Regions from separate parts of the Paenisporosarcina sp. genome, predicted to be linked through region 3. Evidence: riboswitches for the same ligand, from Rfam matches in the RefSeq annotation. Region 3 holds a riboswitch; each other region holds the start of a gene.
What was found. A riboswitch is a leader RNA that binds a small molecule or an ion and turns the genes downstream of it on or off. The one in region 3 is predicted to bind S-adenosylmethionine.
Positions count from the first base shown of each region.

Region 1: linked by a shared signal. The riboswitch ahead of AC3EA5_RS01750 (methionine ABC transporter ATP-binding protein) and the one ahead of metK (methionine adenosyltransferase) in region 3 are both predicted to bind S-adenosylmethionine.
Region 2: linked by a shared signal. The riboswitch ahead of AC3EA5_RS01990 (2,3-diketo-5-methylthiopentyl-1-phosphate enolase) and the one ahead of metK (methionine adenosyltransferase) in region 3 are both predicted to bind S-adenosylmethionine.
Region 4: linked by a shared signal. The riboswitch ahead of AC3EA5_RS07985 (methionine ABC transporter ATP-binding protein) and the one ahead of metK (methionine adenosyltransferase) in region 3 are both predicted to bind S-adenosylmethionine.

Region 1 covers NZ_JBYNRN010000007.1:1,433-6,075, reverse strand. Annotated here, with positions in the region: gene AC3EA5_RS01760 (MetQ/NlpA family ABC transporter substrate-binding protein) at 1-409, opposite strand, end outside; gene AC3EA5_RS01755 (methionine ABC transporter permease) at 428-1,099, opposite strand; gene AC3EA5_RS01750 (methionine ABC transporter ATP-binding protein) at 1,089-2,102, opposite strand; SAM riboswitch class I at 2,171-2,279, opposite strand; gene AC3EA5_RS01745 (carbon-nitrogen family hydrolase) at 2,359-3,156, opposite strand; gene AC3EA5_RS01740 (aminotransferase class I/II-fold pyridoxal phosphate-dependent enzyme) at 3,242-4,405, shown strand; gene AC3EA5_RS01735 (polysaccharide deacetylase family protein) at 4,465-4,643, opposite strand, start outside.
Region 2 covers NZ_JBYNRN010000007.1:39,215-43,857, forward strand. Annotated here, with positions in the region: gene AC3EA5_RS01970 (MEDS domain-containing protein) at 1-205, shown strand, start outside; gene AC3EA5_RS01975 (NUDIX hydrolase) at 301-741, shown strand; guanidine-I (ykkC/yxkD leader) riboswitch at 829-931, shown strand; gene AC3EA5_RS01980 (DMT family transporter) at 987-1,319, shown strand; gene AC3EA5_RS01985 (DMT family transporter) at 1,319-1,633, shown strand; SAM riboswitch class I at 1,729-1,834, shown strand; gene AC3EA5_RS01990 (2,3-diketo-5-methylthiopentyl-1-phosphate enolase) at 1,906-3,132, shown strand; gene AC3EA5_RS01995 (2-hydroxy-3-keto-5-methylthiopentenyl-1-phosphate phosphatase) at 3,129-3,788, shown strand; gene AC3EA5_RS02000 (methylthioribulose 1-phosphate dehydratase) at 3,785-4,414, shown strand; gene AC3EA5_RS02005 (cupin domain-containing protein) at 4,416-4,643, shown strand, end outside.
Region 3 covers NZ_JBYNRN010000012.1:13,532-18,174, forward strand. Annotated here, with positions in the region: gene AC3EA5_RS03380 (hypothetical protein) at 1-234, shown strand, start outside; gene pckA (phosphoenolpyruvate carboxykinase (ATP)) at 398-1,984, opposite strand; SAM riboswitch class I at 2,180-2,303, shown strand; gene metK (methionine adenosyltransferase) at 2,544-3,740, shown strand; gene AC3EA5_RS03395 (gamma carbonic anhydrase) at 3,788-4,303, opposite strand; gene AC3EA5_RS03400 (alpha/beta hydrolase) at 4,464-4,643, shown strand, end outside.
Region 4 covers NZ_JBYNRN010000021.1:59,670-64,312, forward strand. Annotated here, with positions in the region: gene AC3EA5_RS07975 (MetQ/NlpA family ABC transporter substrate-binding protein) at 1-570, opposite strand, end outside; gene AC3EA5_RS07980 (methionine ABC transporter permease) at 630-1,298, opposite strand; gene AC3EA5_RS07985 (methionine ABC transporter ATP-binding protein) at 1,291-2,316, opposite strand; SAM riboswitch class I at 2,531-2,637, opposite strand; gene AC3EA5_RS07990 (thioredoxin family protein) at 2,698-3,003, opposite strand; gene AC3EA5_RS07995 (toprim domain-containing protein) at 3,019-3,360, opposite strand; gene gcvH (glycine cleavage system protein GcvH) at 3,432-3,812, opposite strand; gene AC3EA5_RS08005 (arsenate reductase family protein) at 3,885-4,247, opposite strand; gene AC3EA5_RS08010 (acyl-CoA dehydrogenase family protein) at 4,326-4,643, opposite strand, start outside.

The DNA.
Region 1 (4,643 bases), on a different contig from region 3:
TTGTTGCACCATCTTTAATATCTTCAATAGATGAATATGTATTTGAGTAAATACCCATCGGTGCAGTAGGCACTGTGATTAATCCCGTCAAATCCATATCATTTTCCTTCGAGAAATTCTCTAAGTAAATCGAGTGCTGGAATAGATTTGCATCGATATCTCCACTTTCTAAGGCAACATTTGGTTGTATATAATCGCTGAATTCAATAATTTTCACTTCATATCCTTTTGCTTCTAAAGCTGGTTGAATTGCTTTTTTAAGCATGTCGCTATATGGACCCGCTGTTCCACCTAACTTCACAGATTTGTCGTTATCTGCATTTCCTTTAGATTCATTGTCATTCCCTCCACATGCAGCAAGCGCTACAGCTAAAACTAGTAAAATCATTGTGAATAAAACCTTTTTCATCTCTTTTTCTCTCCCTTTTTATCTTTTATCTATTGCTTTAGCCGTCCAATCACCCAGTTGTTGAACGATTTGAACGAGAACAATTAAAATCACTACCGTCACAATCATGATGGTATCGTCGTATCGGTAATAGCCAAAACGAATAGCTAAGTCACCAATTCCACCACCACCCACTACACCTGCCATTGCTGAGTATGCAACAAGACTAATAATGGTCATCGTAATTCCTTGCACAATACTCGATTTGGCTTCGGGCAATAAAACATCTTTGATAATCATCCAAGGTGTTGCACCTACAGCCACAGCGGCTTCAATAACTCCCTTATCGATTTCGCGTAACGATGTTTCTACGATACGTGCAAAGAATGGAATAGCAGCAACTGATAACGAAACACTTGCTGCTTCAGGTCCAATCTTTGACCCGACAATTATCTGAGTTAATGGAAGCAGCGCGACTAACAAAATAATAAATGGAATCGAACGGATCAGGTTCACGATAAAACCAAGTGTTGATTTCAAAAAACGATTTTCTAATATCAATCCCCTATCCGTTATGAATAGTACGATCCCAAGCGGTAATCCAATGACAATTGCAACAGTCAGTGAAACACCAATCATGTAAAGTGTTTGGTTAAAAGCTTTTAAAATATCTGGCCACATTTCAATAACATGTTGTATATCAATGCCCATTACGAATCACCTCCACTAAAGCCCCTCGGCCTTCCATATAACTAATCGATCGATTGATGTTTGCCGGGTGGCCTTGAAGTTCCATCAAAAACAAACCGAGTGGAACTTCCTGAATATATTCAATCGCGCCATGCAAGAAATTCCCTCGTACATCAAACTGCTGAACTGTATCCGAAATGACACCTTCTCCAGCCACATTTCCTTTAAACAAAACTTTGATAATACTTCCTGTGACTTTATTTAAGATGGCCTCAGGAACTTCAAACGACACCACACTGCTAATGAACTCTTTTGTCAATTCAGCTTGTGGGTTTGAGAAAATTTCATAAACAGAGCCTTCTTCAACAACTCGACCATCCTGCATGACAGCCATTCGGTCACAAATTTCTTTCACCACATTCATTTCATGCGTAATGAGTACAATTGTGATGTTTAACTCTCGATTAATCTTTTTAAGTAAACGTAAAATTGATAAGGTGGTGTTTGGATCCAGTGCTGAAGTAGCTTCATCACACAACAGAACAGTTGGATTATTAGCCAGTGCTCGAGCAATTCCCACTCGTTGCTTTTGTCCACCACTTAACTGTGCTGGGTACACATCCTTTTTTTCTGATAACCCAACCATTTCAAGCAGTTCCAAAACACGTGATTTAATTTCTCTTCTTGGAGTGTTTGCCGCTTTTAATGCGAATGCAATATTCTCACCAACCGTCTTTTGACTAATTAAATAAAAGTGCTGAAAAATCATGCCGATCTTTAATCTAGCGTTTCGAAGATTTTTTCCTTTTAATTTCGTTAAATCTCGACCGTTTACCATAATACTTCCACTGGTTGGTTGTTCCAGTAGGTTAATACATCGGAGAAGCGAACTTTTACCTGCTCCCGAATAACCCACAATTCCAAATACTTCGCCTTCGGTTATGGAAAGATTAACCTGATCTACTCCTATTACCGTTCCTTTTTTCGTTTTGTATTCTTTAGACAGATTCTCAATATGTATCATGGCAGTCTCCTTTTTGACCATAAAAAATACCCCTTTCATCATGAAAGAGGCACCGAAAAATGGATTTTGGTTTATCTTTCAGAATGAGTTCATTCTGTAGGAATTGGCACCTTCCCAACATCTGTTGGGGGTTGCTGGACGTCATAGGGCCTATCCCTCGGTCTCTCTTGATAATTTCCAATATGTAATTGTTTTGTGTTTCGAACTAAATCTTACGATGTTTTTATAAAGGTGTCAAATGTTTTTTGAAAATACTTTATTCATTTTCAAAAAGGGGTTTGTAAAGAGTCGGTCTTCGATCTTCGAAAACAGGGATTCGTTGACGCACTTCTTCTACCTCAGAAAAATCCACATCAATTAGAGCATACTCTTCATGTTCACCACCAATCCATAAGATTTTACCCCAAGGTGCAATCACCATCGACTGCCCATTAAATCGGTTGTTGGGGTCTTGCCCAATACGATTTACGGCAATGACAAAATATTGATTTTCAATTGCTCGAGCTTGAAGTAGTAGTTTCCAATGGTCAATTCGAGATTCTGGCCATTGCGCTGGGACAAATATCACGTCAGCACCTGCTAATGCATGTGCTCTAAGCCATTCAGGAAATCGAATATCATAGCATATTACGCCACTTGCACGTATAGAACCTAGAGAAAATAAATTATCTTTATTTCCAGCATGTAAATACAGATGTTCATCCATCAATCGGAACAAATGAGCTTTGTCATATTCTGCGACAAGCTCTCCTTTGTTGGTATATACATACATCGTGTTATAAAACCGGTCACCTTTTTTCGTGGAAACCGATCCTCCCACAATATGAATATGGTGTTTTACGGCTAGCTCAGACAGAAATTGTTTTGTTTGTTCTCCTTCGCGATCAGCTAGCTCTTCTAATTCGGTTAACGCATAGGCGGTATTCCACATTTCTGGTAAAACAACTAACTCTGCACCTTCTTTTGCCACTTGCTCAATCAATGTTTGAACCTTGTGAAAATTTTTTTTAGGTTCTCCAAACTCAATGTCGAGCTGAATGCAAGCGATTTTCATGAGTACACCACCTATAGACAAGATAAAGAAAAGATTATAAGATTTGGCTGATGATTGCAACTATTTCAGAAAATGAGGAAAAATCATGAAACTATCAAATAAACTACAACAATTGCCACCACAATTTTTTGCTTCACTCGTTCAAAAAGTCGGTGCAGCAGTGGCAGAAGGACGCGATGTCATTAACCTTGGTCAAGGAAATCCAGACCAACCCACTCCTCCACATATCGTAAAAGCCCTTCAAGAGTCTGCAGAGAACCCGTTATCACATAAGTATTCACCCTTCCGAGGAATTAGTGAATTAAAAGAAGCGGCATCTGCATTTTATAAACGAGAATACAATGTCGATATCGATCCTTCTACAGAAGTAGCGATATTATTTGGCACGAAAATTGGTCTTGTCGAACTGCCGATGGCTGTATTAAACCCCGGTGATTTAATGTTGCTACCGGACCCAGGTTACCCAGATTATTTGTCTGGCGTTGTTTTGGCAGATGTCCAATATGAAACGTTGCCACTCGTTGCAAAAAATCACTTTTTACCTGATTACAATGCGATTTCTGATGAAAGCAAAGAGCGTGCAAAACTGATGTACTTGAACTACCCGAACAACCCAACAGGAGCTACAGCAGACCTTGAATTTTTCAATAAAACAGTGGCATTTGCCAAAGAAAATGATATCGCAGTGTCTCACGATTTTGCCTATGGAGCCATTGGATTTGAGTGTGAAAAGCCAATCAGTTTCTTGCAAGCAGTTGGCGCAAAAGATATTGGAATTGAAATGTATACATTGTCCAAAACCTATAATATGGCTGGTTGGAGAGTCGGTTTTGCCGTAGGGAATAAAGAAATGATCGAAGCCTTGAATGTGATTCAAGATCATTTATTCGTTAGTCTATTTCCAGCAATCCAACATGCCGCAGTAACCGCTTTAAGTGATCATCAAGTAAACGTTACCGCATTAGTGGAACTATATGAAAGTCGTAGAAATGTCTTTATTAACGCCTGTCAAAAGATTGGATGGGAAGTAGTAGCCCCTAAAGGGTCATTTTTTGCGTGGTTACCAGTTCCAACCGAATACACAAGCCAAGAGTTTGCAGACAAACTTTTAGAGGAAGCTGATGTAGCTGTAGCCCCAGGAAATGGCTTCGGTGAATTTGGTGAAGGGTATATTCGAGTTGGATTGCTAGTGGATGAAAACCGATTGGAAGAAGCGGTTGAACGGATTGGGAAATTAGGAATTTTTTAATAAAATGATGCAGGGGAACTTTTATTTGATGGATGTTCCCCTGCATTATATTCTTGCTTTTAGAGGCCCTGATCTCTCCAAAAGTTTTGACTAACATGTTGTTCCGGACTATACCGTTGAATCGAATATCCCTGTTTCTTTAGCCATTCAATGATTTGGGGCAAGGCTTTATTTGTCTGCGGACGATCATGAAGCAATACGACGATTTGTTTATCTTTTGCTAGTCTAGCTTTCTCAA
Region 2 (4,643 bases), on a different contig from region 3:
AGAACCTCTGTATCTCATTGAGGATTTCGAGAAAATAGTAGATGAAGAAGTAAATGCACTATCATTCCCATTAATTTGTGCTTACGATGGGGAGAAATTGCCTGAGTATGTTAAAACCTTTTTGATGGAGACACATCCCTATGTACTTGTAGAAGACGATGTTGTTGTATCCAAACAATATCAGCCTTCCAATAAAGTGATATAAAACTTTTTAAAGTAAATTTCCAATGCCGATGCCTTCAAGTGCACGGCATTTTTTTGAGCGCAAGTTATATTTCTCATAGAAAACGGAGAATGAATATGAACAAACATCCAAATTACCGCGTTTCAGTAGAAATCATCTTAATGCACGAAGACAAAATCTTGTTAACCAAGCGCTCCACCGAAGCGGTCGTCGCTCCCGGTGTATGGAATGTTCCAGCGGGTAAAGTGAAAGTTAACGAGATTCCAGCAGAAGCTGCGATTCGTGAGGTGAAAGAAGAAACGAATATGGATTTAGAGGGATTAAAGGAAATCCATGTCCGTACTTTTGAAGGGCAAACAGTTAGTGAGCCAATCTATCGACTTATCTATACATATGCTGTAACAGTTTCAGAGCACCAGTTAAAGAATTTTCAACTAAATGACGAGCATTCTGAAAGTAGATGGGTCACTCGTGAAGAATTGCATTCGAAAGATTTTGATTCGCTATTACCTGCATTTCGTTCCATCTTGTTGGAGAAAGCATGGAAAGATTGCTAATCTAAACCCATTTCTTTTGACTCTAGCAGGAGTCTGTAATATCCTTACTGCATACATGAATTTCATAAAGCGCCATTCAAGCTTGGCGAACAAGTTTTCTAGGGTTCCGCAAACACTTCGTTTGGACTGGTCCGAGAGAAAACGCTTTGCACTCTGCAAAGATACACGGAAGGATAAAAGCCTGGGAGATAACGTAGACATACGTTCATTTCTCGGGCTTATTTTAATTTAAGGAGACTATTTTTATGAATAAAGAATGGATGAAAGTAATCATAGCCGCTTGTTTTGAAGTGTGCTGGGTGATTGGCCTAAAACACGCAGATGATAGTTGGACATGGCTTGGCACGATCATCGCCATTGCCATCAGCTTCTATCTGATGATCATGGCTGGAAAAACATTGCCCGTTGGTACGGTTTATACCGTATTTGTGGGATTAGGAACAGCAGGAACGGTAGTAGCTGATAGTGTGTTTTTTGGTGAAACCATTAGCTTAGCGAAGATTGGTTTAATTGTTATGTTGTTAGTTGGGGTTGTTGGTTTGAAGCTTGTAACGAAACATGAGGAGGAGATGACCTAATGGCATGGATCTTTTTATTTACGGCGGGCTTATTTGAAATGACGGGCGTCCTCATGATTAATCAAGTGCATAAAGAGCGAAACTGGAAGTCCATTGCAGGATTAGTCGTTAGTTTTACTGCAAGCTTTTTATTTTTAGCACTAGCAATGGAAACTCTTCCAATGGGAACTGCGTATGCAGTTTGGACAGGTATTGGGGCAGCTGGTGGAGCCGTTTTAGGCATGATTTTTTACGGAGAACCAAGAACAGGGTTACGCATTCTTTTCATTTCGATGGTGCTAGGAGCTGCTGTTGGGTTGAAATTTATTTCCTAAAAATTATATTTTAACTTTTTAGAAAATTGTGTTGACAACAATTTTGTATCCTGTCATAATCCAATTTAGATTTCAAAAAATTCATATCTACATTTTTCTTATCAAGAGCAGGTGGAGGGAACTAGCCCTATGAAACCCGGCAACCGACTTACGCGAGTAGGCACGGTGCTAATTCTTGCAGCAGTGGCTGACAGATAAGAGGATGTTAGTTCTTACTAACCTCTTCTTTTTTGTGAAGAGGTTTTTTATTTTGGAATAAAGAGGTGATCGACGTGTCAGAAGTGAAGGCTACGTATTTGGTACATAGCATTGAAGAAAACTTAGAGAAAAAAGCAGAAGGCATCGCCCTAGGGCTAACGATCGGTTCATGGACCGATTTGCCATTACTTGAACAAGAACAATTGAAAAAACATAAAGGGAGAGTCGTGCGTGTGGAGTCTCTTGGAACAACAGCTGGCCATTTTGCAGAAACACGAACGAAAGGAATCATTGAAATTGCCTATCCTACAGCAAATTTCAGCGCAGACATTCCCGCCATTTTGACGACAACGTTTGGCAAATTATCGCTAGATGGTGAAATTAAACTAACGGACTTATCATTCGATGAGACGCTACTCAATCACTTCCCAGGACCGCAATTTGGCATTGAGGGAATTCGCACATTAACTGGTGTCCAAAACCGCCCATTTGTCATGAGCATCTTCAAAGGAATCATCGGCAAAGATATCGACTTTTTCACTCGCCAATTAGAGCAACAGGCTCTCGGTGGTGCGGATTTTGTAAAAGATGATGAGATTTTATTCGATAATCCGTTAACCCCATTTGAACAACGAATAACGAAAGCGAAAGAAGTGTTAGAAAACGTGTATGAGAAAACCGGTCACCGTACGCGTTTTGCAGTGAACCTAACTGGGAGAACGTATGACTTGAAAGAAAAAGCGAAAAAGGCGGTTGACTTAGGGGCGGATATACTATTATTTAACGTTTTTGCATATGGTCTAGATGTCCTTCAAAGTTTAGCTGAAGACAAGGAAATTACCGTTCCGATCATGGCCCACCCAGCTTTCTCAGGCGCAATTACACCTTCCCCATTTTATGGTGTATCAAATTCCTTGTTACTCGGGAAGTTGCTTCGGTATACAGGAGCGGATTTCTCTTTATTCCCATCGCCCTACGGCAGTGTCGCATTAGCTAAGCAAGAAACACTCGATATAGCCAAAGAACTAACAGAGCCAGGTTTGTTGAATAAAACCTTGCCAGTCCCTTCAGCAGGTATTCATCCAGCGATGGTGCCGCAACTCATTGCCGATTTTGGATTGGACTCCGTGATTAATGCTGGAGGCGGCGTGCACGGTCATCCGGGAGGGGCAACAGCAGGAGGGAAAGCGTTTAGACAGGCAGTGGATGCAACGATAACTAATCGATCCTTATCTGAAGTGGCGCAAAACCATGAAGAGCTTCGACTAGCTCTTGAATTGTGGGGTGACAAAGTCCGATGAAGCAACCCATTATTTTTTGTGACTTTGACGGCACGATCACAATGAATGACAACATCATGGCAATCATGAAGAGATTTGCTCCACCACAATGGGAAGCGATCAAAGATCAGATTCTCAGTCAAGAAAAGACGATTCAGCAAGGTGTTTCGCAATTATTTCACTTGCTACCAGCGACGCAAAAAGATGAAGTTATTCAATTTGTTTTGGCGCAAGCTGAAGTTCGAGATGGTTTTGAAGAATTCGTCGCGTATACGAAAGAACATCACATCCCGTTATACATCGTTTCAGGGGGCATTGACTTCTTCGTACAGCCTCTTTTACAAGGTTTGATAGAAGAACAACATATTTATTGTAATGAGGCGGATTTTTCTGGAGAGTCAATTGCCATTGAGTGGCCACACAGCTGTGACGAACTTTGCACAAACGGTTGTGGGTGCTGCAAACCGTCTATTATTCGCAAGTTAAGTGACGAAAACACTTATAAAATCGTGATTGGTGATTCCATTACTGATTTGCAAGCCGCAAAGCTGGCAGACAAAGTCATTGCAAGGGATTTTCTCATCGAAAAATGTGAGGAGCTGGCCATTCCTTATGAACCATTCACCACATTTCACGATGTCATACACATTTTGGAGAAGCGGGAGGTACATTCATGAGTCTATATGTAACACGTTGGAACGAACTAGCGGCTGTTAAAAAAGAGCTAGCTGGACGCGATTGGTTTTACGGCACAAGCGGCAATTTATCCATTAAAGTTTCCAATGAACCTTTGACCTTTCTCGTCACAGCTTCTGGAAAAGACAAGCGCACATTTACGAGTCATGATTTTTTATTAGTCGATAAAAACGGTGAGCGTATAGAAGAAACGTCATCGAAACCTTCCGCCGAAACCTTATTGCACGCGAAAATTTACAACAAAACAAATGCAGGTTGTGTACTTCATGTACATACAATTGATAACAATGTGATCACTGAATTGTATAAACATGAAACACATATCGAGTTTACGGGCAACGAAATCATTAAAGCGTTAGGCTCATGGGAACAAGATGCCAAAGTGCATATTCCCATTATTCAAAATGTCGCGCATATCCCAACACTTGCCGAACAATTTGATCGATATGTGATTGGGGATACAGGAGCGGTCTTAATTGAAAATCATGGCATTACCGTGTGGGGAAGAGACGCTTTTGAGGCGAAAAAGCTACTTGAAGCCTGGGAGTTTTTGTTCTCATACCAAGTGAAACTAGCAACCATAAAAAACAGAGTGGGGAGTTTTTAAAATGGCATTCATTAAAAAGCATGCAAACGGAGAACGCATTGAAGATCCAACACAAGTGATTGAATTTTTAAATGAAAATGAAGTCATCTATGAAAAATGGGATATCGAAAAACTACCAGAAGACCTTCGTGAAAAATTCGATTTATCGGACGAAGAGAAACAACAAATTTTATCAGCCTTTGGGATTGAGATTGCCGATATTTCTGAGCGCAGAAACTATCAACAAGCT
Region 3 (4,643 bases):
ATAACCTTGAACGAAGAAAATCGAGAATTTTTGCGAAATAACTCCATTGATGAAAATGGGGGATTAAAATGGTTTACGTTGTTATTCTATAAGGAAACGACGCAAATGTTGGAAATTGGACAATATGGTTCTGAAATTAGTTTGTACGGGATTGATGAAAAGGAAGCGGAGACATTTAAAGCGATCTTTCCTGAAAATATCGAGTCAGAATATTTTAAAGAACATTTAATGTGACATAGAGTATCACACATTAGAAATGTATCTATCAAATTAATTTATTGTAGCTTAGCTATTTTGGAAAGGGAAGAGACGAACGGGATGAAGCTCGAGCTGTCTCCGAAGAAGTTTTGTCATATGAAAAAGAGCTTGCACAAGTTAATGTGCAAGCTCTTTTTGATTAAATAATTGGTCCACCTTTAGAAGAAATATCTTCTGAAACTGATCCGAATTTTTTGAAGTTTTCACGGAATTGATCAGCCAATTCTTTTGCTTTTTTATCGTAAGCATCTGGGTCTGCCCAAGCATCGCGTGGATTTAATACGTTTGTTGGAACGCCAGGGATTTCTGTTGGAATTGCTAAACCAAAAACTGAACCTTTGTTTGTTTCCACATCATCGAGTTTTCCTTCAAGTGCTGCACGAACCATAGCTCTTGTATAAGATAACTTCATGCGGCTACCAACGCCGTATTCTCCACCAGTCCAACCGGTATTAACTAAGAATACTTGTGAGTTATGCTCATCAATTTTCTTACCTAACATTTCTGCATAAACAGTTGCAGGTAGTGGTAAGAATGGAGAACCGTAACACGTTGAGAAAGCAGCTTGAGGTGAAGTGATTCCACGCTCAGTTCCTGCAAGTTTCGATGTGAAACCGCTTAGGAAGTGATACATCGCTTGCTCTTTCGTAAGTTTACTGATTGGAGGCAATACGCCAAATGCGTCAGCAGTTAAGAAAATAATTGTTTTTGGATGACCAGCTACAGATGGGTCTACAATATTATCAATTGCTTGAAGTGGGTACGCTGCACGTGTATTTTCAGTTAATGAGATATCATCGTAATCAGCAATTCTAGTTTCTGAGTCTATAACTACGTTCTCTAAAACAGAACCAAAACGAATTGCATCATAAATTTGAGGTTCATTTTCATGCGTTAAATTAATCGCTTTTGCATAACATCCGCCTTCAATATTGAAGACGCCATTGTCTGACCAACCATGCTCATCGTCACCGATTAATTTGCGATCAGCATCAGCTGATAATGTTGTTTTACCTGTACCTGATAATCCGAAGAACAAAGCAACGTCGCCTTTTTCTCCAACGTTAGCAGAACAGTGCATTGGAAGAATACCTTGTTCAGGTAATAAGTAATTCATGATCGAGAAGATCGATTTTTTCATTTCACCAGCATACTCAGTACCACCGATTAAAATAATGCGCTTCTCCATTGACACCATGATGAAAGTTTCTGAAGACGTACCATCTACTGCTGGATCTGCTTTAAAAGTCGGAGCAGATACAATCGTGAAATCTGCTTCGTGAGTAGTTAGCTCTTCTGCAGAAGGGCGAATAAATAATTGGTGAGCAAAAAGGTTATGCCAAGCATACTCGTTAATCACTTGTAAAGATAAGCGAGATTGTTTGTCTGCACCAGCAAAGCCTTTAAACACAAATAATTCTTCTTTAGTTTTTAGGTAATCGATTACTTTCTTATATAATGAGTCAAAAATTTCAGATGAGATGGGTTGATTAACAGGACCCCAGTCAATTTTGTCCTTTGAAATGTCTTCTTCAACCATGTACTTATCTTTAGGCGAACGACCTGTGTATTTTCCAGTCTCCGCTTTTACAGCACCTGTTGATGTTAAGACAGCTTCTCCGCGTGATGTTGCTTTCTCCACTAATTGTGGAACTGAAAGTTGAACGTGCACGTTTTGGCCATTTAACAATTCGTTCAGCTCGGTAATTGTGTTCACTGAATTCATGTATATGTACCTTCCTTTTTCAAGTATTCCCGATAAAATGGGGTAATTTTGATTCGAGAATTAGTATAACACATTCCGTTTAATAATCTACACTAATAGCCTGTATAAAATGTAGATATTTCTTGTCAAAATTTATGTGCATAAAATGTTTGACATTGTCGAAATTGTTTATTATGATGTAAAACTGAACGGATACTCTTATCCCGAGCTGGTGGAGGGGTCAGGCCCTATGAAACCCGGCAACCTGCGATTATATGATTTCATATAATTGGCGAAGGTGCTGAACCTGAAGCAAGGTGAATTCCTTGGATGATAAGAGTGAAAGGTGCCTACTAAATCATACCTTTCCTCATGTAATTGACGTGAGAGAGGGTTTTTTTTATGCTATCTCAGTAAATTGCATATAAATGGATGATTTAACACAGACATCTCCCTTTATCCTCGTGTAGAAGCCCGAAACGGCGAAAGGTTTTATTCAATCGAGTAAAGCTTGACATGGGAAATGAGTACCGTTTGAATTTTCCGAGAGAAATCTCGAAGGATATAGGAGGAATTAATAATGACAACTCGTCGATTATTTACATCAGAATCAGTAACAGAAGGGCATCCGGATAAGATTTGTGACCAAATCTCAGATGCAATATTAGATGCGATTTTAACAGAAGATCCAAATGCACGTGTGGCATGTGAAACAACAGTTACAACAGGATTAGTTCTTGTTGCTGGAGAAATCACAACGTCTGCATATGTTGATATTCAAAAAGTAGTTCGTGAAACCGTTCGTGAAATTGGTTATACTCGTGCAAAATATGGTTTTGACTCAGAAACATCAGCTGTTTTAACAGCAATCGATGAGCAGTCAGCTGATATCGCAATGGGTGTTGACCAAGCATTAGAAGCTCGTGAAGGTTCTATGTCAGATGATGATATTGAAGCAATCGGAGCTGGAGACCAAGGGTTAATGTTTGGGTTTGCTTGTAATGAAACGCCTGAATTAATGCCTCTTCCAATTAGTTTAGCTCACAAGTTAGCTCGTCGTTTAGCATTGGTTCGTAAAGAAGAAATTCTTTCTTACCTACGTCCAGATGGTAAAACACAAGTAACTGTAGAATATGATGAAAACAACAAACCATTGCGTATTGACACAATCGTTATTTCTACTCAACATCACCCAGAAGTAACGCTTGAACAAATCCAACGCAATCTGAAAGAACATGTTATTAATCCAGTTGTACCTGCAGAATTAATTGATGAAAACACAAAATACTTCATTAATCCAACTGGTCGCTTTGTTATTGGTGGACCACAAGGAGATGCAGGTTTAACAGGACGCAAAATTATCGTTGATACTTACGGTGGTTATGCTCGTCACGGTGGTGGAGCATTCTCTGGTAAGGATGCAACAAAAGTTGACCGTTCTGCAGCTTATGCAGCTCGTTATGTTGCTAAAAACATCGTAGCAGCAGGTCTTGCTGATCGCTGTGAAGTTCAATTAGCATATGCAATTGGTGTTGCTCAACCTGTATCGATTGCTATTGATACATTTGGAACGGGTACAGTTGAAGAGTCGAAAATGGTTGAAATGGTTCGCGAATTATTCGACCTACGCCCAGCTGGAATCATCAAAATGTTAGATCTTCGTCGTCCAATCTACAAACAAACTGCAGCATATGGACACTTTGGTCGTACAGACATAGATGTTCCTTGGGAGAAAACAGACAAAGCTGCTGCATTAAAAGAAAAAGCAGGCGTTTAATAGAAAAAAGCTGCTCCGGAAAAATTCGGAGCAGCTTTTTCATTCTATTAATCCTTTTGCATTGTTTTATAAATTTGTCCTTTTTCGGCATACTCTCGAACAATACGTTCCATATCCTTACGGTCTTCATCGTTTAAATCTCTGACTACTTTAGCGGGTCTCCCAAGAGCCAGTACACCCGGCGGAATCACTTTACCTGGTGGGACTAAACTGCCTGCGCCAATAAACGCCCCTTCTCCGATTACAGCTCCATCTAACACAATCGATCCCATACCAATTAAAGCACCTTGTTTCACCGTACAACTATGTAAAGTCACTTGATGACCGACAGTTACCTCATCTTCTAAAATTAATGGAAAAGCTGGACTCTGATGCAAGCAACATAAATCTTGAATGTTCACCTTATTACCGATAATCGTTTTATTCACATCTCCACGGATGACCGTATTGAACCATACCGTAGACTCTGGACCAATCGTGACATCCCCACTAATTGTCACAAAATCAGCTATATACACAGATGAATCAATTTCAGGAGTCTTTCCATTAAAAGGGTAAATCATTACATGACCTCATTTCTTCGTTTAGCTAAGTTTCATTATACTAAAAAAGAGGGAATCATAACTAGAATAGAGTGAAAGCCTTTTTTATCCATCCTCTAAATCAGTTGTGTAATGGTATAATAAAAGGATTAATAGCATTTAGTAAAAGGGGAAGATGTTCATGTGGAAATGGGAAGCAGAAGGTAAAGCAAAAGCTGTCATAGCTATTGTACATAGTGCATATGAGCATCATCGTCGTTACGCATGGACGATTGAACAATTTAGAAATTCGGGTTTTCATGTGGTGATGGGAGATCTCCCAGGTCACGGTGAAGATTCTTCATTAAATGAGGCACATGAC
Region 4 (4,643 bases), on a different contig from region 3:
AGCAGCTTCGTACTCTGCTTCGAATTGAAGATCTTTTGGATTGTCGACAATGTCTTTCACTTCAGCTTTTGTTTTATCAATGCCTTCAGCAAGTGTGATTAAACCTTCAGCTTCTAACATCGATAGAATACGTCCATGATCAGCTACTGAGTTACTAATTAGAATTGACGCACCGTTTGGAAGTTCTTCTAAAGAATCATATTTTTTTGAATAAACACCGATTGGCTCAATGTGAATTCCACCAGCATTTTCAAATTCATACCCGTGGTCTGCGATTTGTGACTCTAAGTAAGGTACATGTTGGAAGTAGTTTGCGTCTAAGTCGCCATTTTCTAAATCTTCATTTGGAAGGATATAATCTTGATATGTTTCAATCACAAGATCGATTCCCTTCTCTTCAAGCAACGGTTTTGCTTGTTCTAAAATTTCTGCATGAGGCACATTCGAAGCACCTACAACTAATTCTTTGTTTTCTCCATTAGAACCTGATGTTGAATCACTATCTGTTCCACATGCCCCTAATGTTAACGCACTTACTGATAATAATATTCCTGCTACAAATTTCTTCATGATTTGTCTCTCCCTTTTTTCTAATTTATATGTGAACGAGACTACTCGTTGGCACCAATCTAACGTTTGTCTGCTCTTGTTGTAATCGTATCGCCAACCCACTGGACGATAAACACAATGATGAGGATGAGTACTGTTGAAACGAGAACTACATCTTCTTGACTTCTTTGAAATCCATCTAAGTATGCTAAGTTACCTAATCCGCCAGCACCTATAATGCCAGCCATAGCTGTATAACCCACTAAAGCAATAGCTGTAACTGTAAGGCCAGATAGTAATGCGGGTAATGATTCTGGCAATAAAACCTTCCAAATGATTGTGGAAGTTTTTGCTCCCATCGAACGAGAAGCTTCAATGACGCCTTTATCAATTTCACGTAAAGCAATTAAAACCATTCGTGCATAAAAGGGTGCTGCGCCAATAATTAGTGCTGGTAGTGCGGCATTTGCTCCCCGAATCGTATCTAACAGAAACTTCGTAAACGGGATTAGCAAGATGATTAAAATAATGAACGGGATGGAACGAAAGATATTTACAAACGCGCCAGTCAACCAATAAACCATCTTATTTGCCCATACTTGATGTGGACTCGTTAAGAAAAGCAAAACCCCTAAGCCTAGTCCAATCACAAATGTGAAGCCTGTTGCCATTGCTGTCATATATAAAGTTTCAAGTGTTGCTTCCCACATTTTGTCCCAGTCAACATTCGGTAGAAGGTTTTCAATCATGTGAAATCACCTCCGTTTGAACTTCTTGATCATGTAAGTACTTAATCGCTTCATCAATAGCTCTCGCATCGCCATCAAGTTGTAAGTACAAGGTTCCATATGCACCGTTTTGAGTTTGTTCAATATTGCCTTGAACAATATTCACTTCTACTTGAAATTGCTTAATTAATCGAGATAAGATTGGCTGCTCTGTCCGATCTCCAACAAAAACTAATTTGACTAATTTCCCTGTAGGGTATTGTTCTTTTAAATGAGCAATTGTTTGATTAGCTGTTACGTTTCCACTAATTTGTGAAACGAAACGTTTCGTAATCGCTTGCTTTGGAGCTTGAAAGACTTGAAGAACGTTTCCTTGTTCAACAATTTTGCCAGCCTCCATTACGGCAACACGATGGCATATTTTACGAATCACGTGCATTTCATGTGTAATCAATACAATGGTCAGACCAAGTCGATTATTGATATCAACTAATAATTCTAGAATTGAATCAGTTGTTTCAGGATCTAAAGCTGAGGTAGCTTCATCACACAACAACACTTCAGGTTGATTGGCAAGTGCACGAGCAATTCCGACACGTTGTTTCTGACCACCTGACAGTTGAGATGGATAGGCTTTCTCTCTACCGGTTAACCCTACAAGCTCGATTAATTCTTTCACTCGCTTTTGGCGCTCTATTTTACTGATTCCAGCTATTTCTAGCGGGAATGATATATTGTCTTCTACAGTTCGTGACCACAATAAATTAAAATGCTGGAATATCATGCTAACTTTTTGTCTTGCTAGACGGAGTTGATGACCTTTACTAGCTGATATGTTTTGACCATTCACTGTTACTGAGCCTTCAGTAGGCTTTTCTAATCCATTCAACAAACGTATCAATGTACTTTTCCCAGCACCACTGTAGCCAATGATTCCAAAAATTTCGCCTTGATTTACTGTTAAATTGATATGATCTACTGCCTTTAATTTACCATTCGTTGTTTGAAACGTTTTCGATAGATTCTCCAATACAATCATCATACTCACCTCTTTTATTCCTATAATTTTTAGTATCTTCTGCGATTGCTTAATCATTAAGGAGCACTTGTGACTTAATATTGCTATTCCTCTGCGTATCCCTGTTAGTGTTCCTCTCAACCAACAAAATTATTTATTTGAGGAAACAAAAAAGCCCCTTCTGCAGACAAGCAGAAGGGACATAAGCGCATAGATATATATACGTCAGACCATTCTCTCATCTATCAAAGCAATTGCTTTGAGTGATTTGGCACCATTTCACAAATTGTGACGGTTGCTGGGTTTCATAGGGCACTATCCCTCCACCTCTCTTAATAAGAGCAACGATATTAAATTTTTAAGTACGAATGATAATGTAACATGTTCAATTTTCTTCGTCAATTATTTTCTTTTTAATTTTTCGTATAAATAAGGTACTGAGTGAAATGCATATATTTTTTCACGAACTTTTCCCTGCTCAGTTATTAATAAACAAGGAACACTTTCAATTTGATAATCAGCAGCCAATGACTCTACAAAATTCAAATTCGCTTGACCAATCTTAACGTCTACCATCATTTCTTTAACAACTGACAGCATTTTTGAGGCAACTTGACAGGTTCCACACATTGGCGCGTACAAGTAATATGCTGTCATTTCTTCGCTCATTGAAGTAGTTTCCCACTCTTCTCGAGTCCATTCTTCCATAACTATTACATCCTTTTAACCGCAAAATTCTTTTTTTACATCAATATGTGCATTTAATAATATTGAGGCTAACACTTTTAGAGGGGTTGTGGCAACTTCTTTAAATTTTTCATCTGTATATAGATGTCGTGCTTCAGGAAACGCTCGTTTGCAAATTTGTCGGAGTTTTTCACCTGAAGCATCCGCATCTGCGAATATAAATATCTCATACTCTTCGTAAGGAGTTAATAGTTCTTCTATTTTAGTTGGACTGGCAGTTCCATTTGTACAAATAATCTCAAGTGGTTCTGCTAATACCATATTGATTCTGAGCTTGTCTGATCTTCCTTCAACCACAATCACTTTATCACTACTCATCCTCTTCACTCCTAAATTAAATTCAGTGTAAAGAAAAAACGCCGAAAAGTGATCGGCGTTTTTTAAGTCTATTACTCTTTAGTCATTTCTTCATATTGCTCTGCCGTCATAAGTGCATCCACTTCAGCAGTATCTGTAGGCTCAACTACGATCATCCATGCATTTTCATATGGTGATTCGTTTACATATTCAGGGCTGTCTTCTAATTCACTATTCACTTCAATTACCTTACCGCTAATTGGTGCATAAAGTTCAGAAACAGTTTTAACAGATTCAACACTTCCGAAAGGTTCGTTCGATTTAATTTCATCGCCTACTTGTGGTAGTTCAACGAATACGATGTCACCAAGTTCTGACTGTGCAAAATGTGTAATTCCGATACGTGCTTTACCATCTTCTACTTTAACCCATTCGTGTTCTTCAGAGTAACGTAAATCTTTTGGTGTGCTCATATTATACCCCTCCACATATGTAATCTTTTCAATTTCAGTTTGACATATTCACCGACTAAAAACAAGATATGTTCAAACTCTTTTCCAATTCTCTGCGAAATCTGAATCCTTAAATCCAACCGTTACTTTCTCACCATCTGTCACGAGTGGTCGCTTAATAAGCATCCCGTCAGAAGCTAGCATTTCTAACTGTTCATCATCTGACATAGTCGGGATTTTATCCTTTAAACTTAACTCTCTGTATTTCATGCCACTCGTATTAAAAAACTTTTTAAGTGGAAATCCACTCGTTTCTACAATTTTTTTCAACTCTTCTTTTGAAGGCGGAGTTTCAACTATATGTACATCATGATACTCAATTCCTTCAGCATTTAACCAAGACTTTGCTTTTATGCACGATCCACAATTAGGATATCCATAATACGTAATAGCCATTATTCTACCTCCTATTTTTATTTATGATATCAAAAAAGAAACCCGAACGCCTCATCAGAAGCGGTCGGATTTGGTTATTTAGACAATATACTTTTCTGCATCAATAATTTTCACTGATGCTTCACGTTTTTTAGCAATTACATTGTAAGGAGTTGAACGAGTTAATTTACGAAGAGCTGAAAGCATCATACGTAAGTTATCTCCTTCTACTGCTGCGATTAATGTTTCCTTCGCGTCTTTTTCAATACACTCGAATGCTTCTTGACAGAAAATTTGTGTGTATAGAAGTTTTTGGTTCGCTTTTTCAACACCATCACGTTGAATCGCTTTTTCTGTACGCAATACAGCTGATTCCATCGCGAATAAATTATTAACGATATCAGCAATGTTTGCTAA